DNA from 3 places in the Stenotrophomonas sp. 14P6.2.3 genome. Region 1 is predicted to be linked to each of the others. Evidence: predicted binding sites of a transcription regulator. Region 1 holds the regulator's gene; each other region holds the start of a gene.

Region 1 (3,252 bases):
TGGCCGACAGCTCGGCAGCAGCGGTGCGGCGGCTGGTGGTCAGCACCGCGGCCTCGACACGCCAGGCCGCTGCGGCCTTTTCAATCTCGCCGGCCAGGCGCTGCAGGCGTTCGTCGGCGCCGCGCAGCTGCTCCACTTCGGCATGCATGCGTTCGCGCTGCGCACCCAGCTCATCCATCGGCACGCGGTGCTTGCGTGCCAGATCGTGCAGGCGGCCCAGACGCCGCTCGTTCTCCTCGAACTGGTCCGGATCGGCATCCAGGTCGTCATGTACCCGGTCGAGCAGGGCCAGGGCTTCGTGCAGCTGGATGGAGGCGCTGTCGATCAAGGCATCGACGTCGCCCAGGCGCGGGTCATGTTCGGCCACCCGCGCCAGTTCATGCCGCACCTGCTGCAGCAGATCGAGCGCCGAGTGGCCTTCGTCACCGTTGAGCTGGTCCGTAGCTGTCTGGCAGGCGCTCAACAGGGCGCTGGCATGGGCCTGGCGGCGATGGCTGGCGCCAAGCGCGGTGATCGACTCCGGTTCCAGATCCTCACGGTCCATTTCGCGCAGCTGGTGTTCGAGGAAGCCGATGCGGTCACTCACATCGCCCTGTTGCGACAGTGCCAAGGATTCATCGACCAGCGCCTGCCAGGTGGCGGCAGCGCGGCGTACCTGGCGGCGTTCGCTTTCGTTGCGGGCATAGGCGTCCAGCAGGGCCAACTGCGACGGGCGCGTCAGCAGGGCCTGCTGCTCGTGCTGGCCATGGATCTCCACCAGCAGGCCGGCCAGGTCGGCCAGCTGTGCCAGCGTGACCGGACGGCCGTTGATCCACGAACGTGAGCCGCCGTCGGCGCGGATCACGCGGCGCAGCTGGCATTGGTCTTCATCGTCCAGCTCGTTGCTGGCCAGCCACTGGCGGGCGGCCTGCAGCTGGTCCAGCGCGAACTCGGCCGACAGTTCGGCCCTGGCGGCGCCATGGCGCACCACGCCGCTGTCGGCGCGCAGGCCGGACAGGAAGCCCAGGGCGTCGACCATCAGCGACTTGCCCGCGCCGGTCTCGCCTGAAACCACGGTCATGCCCGGCCCGAACTCCAGTTCGGTGGCGCGGACGACGGCGAAATCCTTGATTGAAAGATGTCTGAGCATGGGTAAGGGGGTGTCTGCAGCCGCGCAACGCTAGCACGCGCGGCGGGGTCGTCCAATGACTTGCCAAGGGGATGCGTCGCCATTATCTAATGTCCCTGTCTCACAGGTTGATTCCATGCACGGTTCTCCCGACCAACTTGCCCCACGCGCGCGGCACCTGCTGCGCACGCTGATCGCGCGCTACATCCAGGACGGCGAACCCGTGGGCTCGCAGACGTTGGCGCGCGTGGCCGGCCTGGAGGTCAGTCCCGCCACCATCCGCAACATCCTCGGTGACCTGGAAGATCTTGGGTTGCTGGCGTCGCCGCATACCTCGGCGGGCCGGATTCCGACCGCGCATGGCTATCGGGTGTTCGTCGACAGCCTGCTGCAGATGCAGCCGCCGGGCGAAGGTGAGCTGGCCCGGCTGCGTCAGGAGCTGGCCGGAGGCGGCAGTACCCAGGCCCTGCTCGGCAGTGCCTCGGAGCTGCTGTCGGCGATGAGTCATTTTGTTGGCGTGGTCAGCGCGCCGCGGCGTGAGCAGTTCGCCTTCCGCCAGATCGATTTCGTGGCGCTGGACGGGCGCCGGGTGCTGGCGATCCTGGTGTTTGCCGACAATGAGGTGCAGAACCGGGTGATCGAGACCCGCCAGGACTTCGCACCGGGGCAGCTGGAGCAGGTGGCCAATTACCTCAATGCCCACTTCGCCGGACTGCCCCTGGCCGAGATCCGTACCCGCCTGCTTCTGGAGCTGCGCGACGCGCGGTCCGAGCTGGAACAGGTGCTGGCGCACAGCATCGAGCTGGCCGAGCAGGCCCTGCAGCCGCCGGCCGACGACATGCTGGTGGCCGGCCAGACCCGTCTGATGGGGGTGCAGGACCTGTCCGACCTGGAGCGCCTGCGCGAACTGTTCGAGCTGTTTTCCAGCAAGCGCGAGATCCTGCAGCTGCTGGAGCGGACCATCCAGGCCCCGGGCGTGCGCATCTTCATCGGCGAAGAAACCGGCGTGGTGCCCCTGCAGGGCGTCTCGCTGGTCACCGCGCCATACACCGCCAATGGCCAGGTACTGGGTGTGCTGGGCGTGATCGGGCCGAAACGGATGGCCTACGACCGCATGATCCCGCTGGTGCAGGCCACCGCCGATGTGCTCGGTGCGGCCTTTTCGCCCGGCGGGCGAAGTCCAGGTGCATCGGACGCTTGAAACGCAGCATCCCGCCCACACTAGGGTGGGTGGAGGCGGAGAGTGACCGCCAGGGACCCAGACATGAATCAAGATCAGCCAGACATCGCCGCCCAGCAGGCCGCCGCCGACGCAGCTGCCGCCGAGGGCGTCAACGAACAGATCGAACAGCTCCGTGCCGAAGTGGAGCAGGTCAAGGCCGAAGCGCTGCGTGAGCGCGCCGACCTCGACAACCAGCGCAAGCGCGTGGCCCGCGATATCGAGCAGGCCCGCAAGTTCGCCAACGAAAAGCTGCTGGGCGAGCTGCTGCCGGTATTCGACAGCCTCGATGCCGGCCTCAAGGCCGCCGGCGACGATGCCCATCCGCTGCGTGAAGGTCTGGAAATGACCTACAAGCAGCTGCTGAAGGTTGCCGCCGACAACGGCCTGGTCCTGCTGGACCCGACCGGCCAGCCGTTCAACCCGGAACACCACCAGGCGATCAGCCAGGTCGCCGCCCCCGGCGCCGCCCCGGGCAGCGTGGTGACCGTGTTCCAGAAGGGTTACCTGCTCAACGAGCGCCTGCTGCGGCCGGCGCTGGTGGTGGTTGCCGCCGATTGACCCCGCGCGCCGGGCCAGGCCTGGCGCGGGTGTCCTCGCCCCGGACGGGGCATCGGCACGACCGACGCTGAACGTGTTGGGCGAGCGGAAACACAGCGTTCGAGGGGTGGCTTGAATGTTCCACGAGCCTCCCCCACATCCCATTCATCCACCGGCCGAACGGCCGGACTGACAAAAACAACATCCTTCAAGGAGTCCCCCATGGGCAAGATCATTGGTATCGACCTCGGCACCACCAACTCGTGCGTGGCGATCATGGACGGCGGCAAGGCCCGCGTCATCGAAAATTCGGAAGGCGATCGCACCACCCCGTCGATCGTCGCCTACACCAAGGACGGCGAAGTCCTGGTCGGTGCCTCGGCCA
Region 2 (3,252 bases), on a different contig from region 1:
GATGCCCAGCAGCACCTGGAGCAACGCCGTTTCACCGAGTACGTCACCGACTACTTCGACAAATCGCTGGGCCACGAGGCTCTGGCGACGTTCGTGCGCGGCTACGTGCAGCCGCAGACCATTCCCGGCGCGACCATCCTTTATATCGAGGACAGCCGGGTGGTGGCCGAGGCGACCAAGCGCATGCTCGAGCGCCAGCAGCTCAACGTGATGCATGTGGTCAGCGCCGAAGAAGCGTTCACCCTGCTGACCGCCGAATCGCTGGGGCGCAGCCGCCATCGCATCGACCTGGTGCTGACCGATGTGACCCTGAAGGGAGAGCTGAGCGGCCGCGACGTGGTGCAGCGCGTGCGCGTGGACTTCGGCTACGGCAAGCGCCGCCTGCCGGTGCTGGTGATGACCGGCGATGGCAATCCGCACAACCAGACCGGCCTGCTGCAGGCTGGCGCCAACGACCTGGTGCTGAAGCCGATCGAAGAGCGTCTGTTGATCACCAAGGTGCTGTTCCAGCTGCGGCTGGCCCGGTTGAATGATGGACCCCTGTTGCGATGACGTGTTGCGATGATCGATGAAGTAGTGGACACCCCAGCGATCCAGCTGGAACCGAGCTGGAAACAGCGTGTAGGCGATTACCTGCTGCAGCCGCAGATGCGCGAGCTGTCCAGCTTCCTGCGGCAGCGCAAGGCCAGCGGCGCGGCGGTGTTTCCGCCCGGCCCGCAGATCTTCGCCGCGTTCGATGCCACCCCGTTCGATCAGGTGAAAGTGGTCATCCTCGGCCAGGACCCGTACCACGGTCGTGGACAGGCCCATGGCCTGAGTTTCTCGGTGCAGCCGGGTGTGCCGGTGCCGCCGTCGCTGTTGAACATCTACAAGGAGATCGAGGGTGACCTCGCCATCCCGCGCCCCGACCACGGCTGCCTGATTCCCTGGGCACAGCGCGGCGTGCTGCTGCTCAACGCCGTGCTGACGGTGGAAGAGGGCAAGGCCGGTGCCCACCAGGGGCGCGGCTGGGAAGGCTTCACCGATCACGTGGTGGATGTGCTCAACCGCGAGCGCGAGGGCCTGGTGTTCATGCTCTGGGGCGCCTACGCGCAGCAGAAGGGCAAGGTGATCGATGGCGGTCGCCACCGCGTGCTGAAATCGCCGCATCCCTCGCCGCTGTCGGCCCACCGTGGCTTCCTTGGCTGCCGTCATTTCTCGATGGCCAACGAGTACCTGCAGCGCCGTGGGCAGGCCCCGATCGACTGGTCGCTGCCGCCGCGGGCGTCGCTGGCGCCATCGGGCTGAACGGCGGGCAACGCCGCCCGGTGATTGAAGGGCGAAACCGCCGCCTGTTCAGCTCCCTTTGACCCGGAATGGCCGTGTTTTCCAGGCTAGTGGGTTGAATTCCAAGGGATTGTGTATCCCGAAAAGCGCGCTCGCCACTGTCATCAAATCGCGTTACGGTAGGGCTCTGTTTGGGACCAGTGTTTCATCAGTGGAATGCTGGAACTTTTTCCTCCTTTAGCAGTCCAATTCCCCGACTGCTAAGATGGGTGCCTATGAGCCAGAACACCTCTACTGCCCTTGTGGCAAACAATCTGCCGATTCCCAGTGCGCTCGGTTCGCTGGACGCCTATATCGGTGCCGTGCACCAGATCCCGGTGCTGTCGGTCGATAACGAACAGGACCTGGCCCGTCGCTTCCGCGACGGCAATGATCTGGACGCTGCCCGTGAGCTGGTGCATTCGCACCTGCGCTTCGTGGTGCACGTGGCCCGCGGCTACAACGGCTACGGCCTTGCGCTGGGCGACCTGATCCAGGAAGGCAACATCGGCCTGATGAAGGCGGTCAAGCGCTTCGACCCCGACATGGGCGTGCGCCTGGTGTCCTTCGCCGTGCATTGGATTCGTGCCGAGATGCACGAGTTCATCCTGAAGAACTGGCGCATCGTCAAGGTCGCCACGACCAAGGCGCAGCGCAAGTTGTTCTTCAACCTGCGCAAGTCGAAGAAGCGCCTGGGCTGGATGAACGCCGCCGAAGTCACCGCGGTGGCCAAGGACCTGAACGTGTCCGAGCGCGAAGTGCTGGAAATGGAATCGCGCCTGTCCGGCCGCGATATCGGTTTCGATGCGCCGACCGACGAAGACAACGACCATGCACCGCCGTCGCCGGCTGCGTATCTGGTGGCCAATGACGAAGATCCGTCGATGGCCTACGAGCGCGAGGACAGCGAAGACAACCAGATGCAGCTGCTGCGTGAAGGCCTGGCGGAACTGGATGCGCGTTCGCGCGACATCATCCGCCGCCGCTGGCTGGATGCGGACAGCAAGGTGACGCTGCAGGAGCTGGCAGACGAGTACGGCGTGTCCGCCGAGCGTATCCGCCAGGTTGAAGCGAACGCGCTGAAGAAGATGAAGGCGCTGTTTACCGCGTAAGGTGGTGACGCGCTTGATTGACGAAAAGGCCCGGCAATGCCGGGCCTTTTCTGTTTGTGGGGCTGGTACAGCACCAGTAGATCCACGCCATGCGTGGATGTCCTGATGCCGCGTGGACCTCACCCCTCGCGTGCGATCGCGCGCCAACCAATGTCAGTGCGGTGGAACTCATTGGCCCAGCTCACCTTCGCCACACCCGCATACGCGTTCGCCTGCGCGTCGCGCACGCTGTCACCCAGTGCAGCCACGCACAGCACGCGGCCGCCGGCGCTGAGCACCTGGCCCTGCGCATCCAGCGTCGTACCTGCATGGAACACCTTGGCCGTTGCCGGCACCTCATCCAGGCCGGAGATCACCTCACCGGTGATGGGCGCTTCCGGGTATGGCTTGGCTGCCAGCACCACGCCCAGTGACGGGCGCGGATCCCACTGCGCGTCGACCTGGTCCAGGCGGCCATCGATCGCCGCTTCCAGCAGCTCCACCAGGTCCGACTGCAGGCGCAGCATCACCGGCTGCGTTTCCGGGTCGCCGAAACGCACGTTGAACTCGATCACCTTCGGCGCGCCGCTGGCATCGATCATCAGGCCCGCGTAGAGGAAGCCGGTGAATGGGATGCCGTCGGCAATCATGCCCTGCACGGTCGGGTTGACCACCTCGCGCATCACCCGTGCATGCACCTCGGGCGTGACCACCGGGGCCGGCGAGTACGCACCCATGCCGCCGGTGTTCGGGCCGGTGTCGCCGTCGCCGACGCGCTTGTGATCCTGCGAGGTGGCCATCGGCAGTGCGTGCACGCCGTCGACCATCGAAATGAAGCTGGCTTCCTCGCCGTCGA
Region 3 (3,252 bases), on a different contig from region 1:
TCCAGGATGGTCCAGGTGCTGGTGCCCGAGCCGCTGTACGGATACGCGGTGTGGCCCTTGATGGTGGCATGCAACGAGCAGCGCAGCTGGCTGGGGCTGCTGGTGTTGACCTTCGAGTAATAGCCCGCCGGGCCGCCGGGATTGCCCGGGTCCGGGTTGCCGGTGGTGGTGGCCACGGTGAAGGCGATGCGGCTATCGGTCGCCGGGCGGGCACCCTGCGCGTCGGTGATGCGTGCGGCACGGATGTCGAAGCGGCAGGCTTCACCGGCGACCAGCGCGGTATTGGTCGACAGCTTCACGCTCTTGCCGCTGGCCGGCCAGGTCAGCGGTACGCTGCCGGAGGTGCCGCAGGTCAGTGCGAAGGCGCCGCTGGCGAGGTTGACCGTCTCGCTGAACACCACTTCCAGGTCGGCGGCGGCCGGGAAGGTGCTGCTGCCCTGTGCGGGCGTGGTGGTGGACACCGAAGGCGGCGTGTTCGGGCCCGGGGTGCCACCGCCGCTGAAGGTCTGGTTGTTGTTGCAGCTGCCGAAGGTCTGCCTGGCCGATTCGGCCCAGGTGAAGTGCGCGTACTGGCTGCCGCTGCCGGTCAGCTGCAGCGAGGTGCCCGCCGCGGTGCTGTTGGTTTCGGCAACCGGAATGTTCTGGCTGGTCATGCCGGCGGCGGGGCCACCGGAAGCGGTGATCGCGCCCTCGTAGCTGAGGAACTGGACCACCTTGCCGCTGGCGTCGACCAGGGCGATGCCGTCGTTGGGGCCGTTCTGCAGGCCGTTGGTGGGGTAGGTGACCACGGCCAGGGTGGCGCTGCCGCAGCTGGCCGCGGTTCCCGCCGGTACTGCGTTGTTGGCGTAGACCGTGGCGGCCGACGGATTGCTGCCGTTGTAGAGGTACAGGCGGTAGCCGGACAGGTCCTCGCCGGCGGTGGCGACCACTTCGATGGCTTCGCCGACGTCACCGGCAGCGGTGCTGTCGTCGTAGTGCAGTTCGTTGATGAAGACCTCGGCCTGGGCCGGCGCGGCGGCCAGTGCCAGCAGGCAGGCGGCGGCGAGCGGGGACAGCAATCGCATCGACTACTCCTTGTGATTGGGAATGCCGGGCCACCCTAAAGCCGATCTGGTGACACTTTGTCGTAAATGAACGCCAGATATCTGACAGTGAGACGCCCATCACCAAAATACCGGATCCGCGGACATCGAGCTGTCGCGGCGCATCGATAAAAATTTGCCGGCCGGGCCTTGAAAGGTCCCCGGGGGTCTCCATCTCTGTCGTGCTCCCGACCTGTCGGGCTTTTTCACGCGCGTTGCTGGCAGTCACCTGGTGTGAGTGCTAACATCGCCGGACTTTTTCAGACCAATCAATAACTTAAGAGGTCCCACATGAGCATCAAGCCGCTGCACGACCGCGTTGTGGTCAAGCCGATCGAAGCCGACGAAGTTTCCGCCGGTGGCATCCTGATCCCGGACTCCGCCAAGGAAAAGTCCACCAAGGGTGAAGTCGTGGCCGTGGGCCCGGGCAAGCCGCTGGACAACGGCACCGTGCGCGCTCCGTCGCTGAAGGTCGGTGACAAGGTCATCTACGGCCAGTACGCCGGCAGCTCGTACAAGAGCGAAGGCGTCGAATACAAGGTCCTGCGCGAAGACGACGTGCTCGCCGTCATCGGCTGAGCGTCGGCGCGACCTGCTTCATACCCTGATTCCAAACACCCAGCTGCCGGGCATGGCCCGGCGCTACCAATGAGGTAACTGCAATGGCTGCCAAGGATATTCGTTTCGGTGAAGACGCCCGTTCGCGCATGGTGCGCGGCGTCAACGTTCTCGCCAATGCCGTCAAGGCCACCCTGGGCCCGAAGGGCCGCAACGTCGTGCTCGAGAAGAGCTTCGGCGCCCCGACCATCACCAAGGACGGCGTGTCCGTCGCCAAGGAAATCGAACTGGCTGACAAGTTCGAGAACATGGGCGCGCAGATGGTGAAGGAAGTCGCGTCGCGTACCAACGACGACGCCGGCGACGGCACCACCACCGCCACCGTGCTGGCCCAGGCCCTGATCCGCGAAGGCGCCAAGGCCGTTGCTGCCGGCATGAACCCGATGGACCTCAAGCGCGGTATCGACAAGGCCGTCGTGGCTGCCGTCGCCGAGCTGAAGAACATCTCCAAGCCGACCGCTGACGACAAGGCCATTGCCCAGGTCGGCACGATCTCGGCCAACTCGGACGAGTCGATCGGCCAGATCATCGCCAACGCGATGAAGGAAGTCGGCAAGGAAGGCGTGATCACCGTTGAAGAAGGCTCGGGCCTGGACAACGAGCTGGACGTGGTCAAGGGCATGCAGTTCGACCGCGGCTACCTTTCCCCGTACTTCATCAACAACCAGCAGTCGCAGACCGCTGACCTGGATGACCCGTACATCCTGCTGCACGACAAGAAGATCTCCAACGTCCGTGACCTGCTGCCGGTGCTGGAAGGCGTCGCCAAGGCCGGCAAGCCGCTGCTGATCGTCGCCGAGGAAGTCGAAGGCGAAGCGCTGGCGACCCTGGTGGTCAACACCATCCGCGGCATCGTCAAGGTCGTGGCCGTCAAGGCGCCGGGCTTCGGCGACCGTCGCAAGGCGATGCTGGAAGACATGGCCGTGCTGACCGGCGGCACCGTGATCTCCGAGGAAGTCGGCCTGTCGCTGGAAAAGGCCACCATCAAGGACCTGGGCCGCGCCAAGAAGGTGCAGGTTTCCAAGGAAAACACCACCATCATCGATGGCGTGGGTGACAAGGCTGCGGTCGATTCGCGCGTTGCGCAGATCAAGACCCAGATCGAAGACACCTCCTCGGACTACGACCGCGAGAAGCTGCAGGAGCGCGTGGCCAAGCTGGCCGGTGGCGTTGCAGTGATCAAGGTCGGCGCTTCGACCGAAATCGAAATGAAGGAAAAGAAGGATCGCGTCGACGACGCCCTGCACGCTACCCGTGCAGCCGTTGAAGAAGGCGTGGTTCCGGGCGGCGGCGTTGCCCTGGTCCGTGCGGTCTCCGCGCTGGCTGGCCTGAAGGGTGCCAACGAAGACCAGAACCACGGCATCCAGATCGCCCTGCGCGCGATGGAAGCCCCGCTGCGCGAAATCGTCGCCAACGCCGGCGAAGAGCCGTCGGTCATCGTCAACAAGGTCAAGGAAGGCACTGGCAGCTTCGGCTACAACGCCGCCACCGGCGAGTTCGGTGACATGCTGCAGTTCGGCATCCTGGACCCGACCAAGGTGACCCGTTCGGC

Evidence for each region. Region 1 encodes HrcA, which represses chaperone genes, less so after heat shock. Its sites were predicted from a motif close to TTNGCACTCNNNNNNNNNGAGTGCNAA; they were not measured.
Region 2: the regulator HrcA is predicted to act here: its motif matches at 1,504-1,530, upstream of rpoH (RNA polymerase sigma factor RpoH).
Region 3: the regulator HrcA is predicted to act here: its motif matches at 1,301-1,327, upstream of AC27VL_RS07815 (co-chaperone GroES).

The regions. Positions count from the first base shown of each region.
Region 1 covers NZ_JBYOLA010000025.1:11,424-14,675, reverse strand. Annotated here, with positions in the region: gene recN (DNA repair protein RecN) at 1-1,129, opposite strand, end outside; gene hrcA (heat-inducible transcriptional repressor HrcA) at 1,245-2,309, shown strand; gene grpE (nucleotide exchange factor GrpE) at 2,373-2,888, shown strand; gene dnaK (molecular chaperone DnaK) at 3,090-3,252, shown strand, end outside.
Region 2 covers NZ_JBYOLA010000007.1:2,255-5,506, forward strand. Annotated here, with positions in the region: gene AC27VL_RS07600 (response regulator) at 1-552, shown strand, start outside; gene ung (uracil-DNA glycosylase) at 562-1,287, shown strand; gene rpoH (RNA polymerase sigma factor RpoH) at 1,542-2,417, shown strand; gene purD (phosphoribosylamine--glycine ligase) at 2,537-3,252, opposite strand, start outside.
Region 3 covers NZ_JBYOLA010000007.1:44,297-47,548, forward strand. Annotated here, with positions in the region: gene AC27VL_RS07810 (endonuclease) at 1-1,064, opposite strand, end outside; gene AC27VL_RS07815 (co-chaperone GroES) at 1,374-1,661, shown strand; gene groL (chaperonin GroEL) at 1,745-3,252, shown strand, end outside.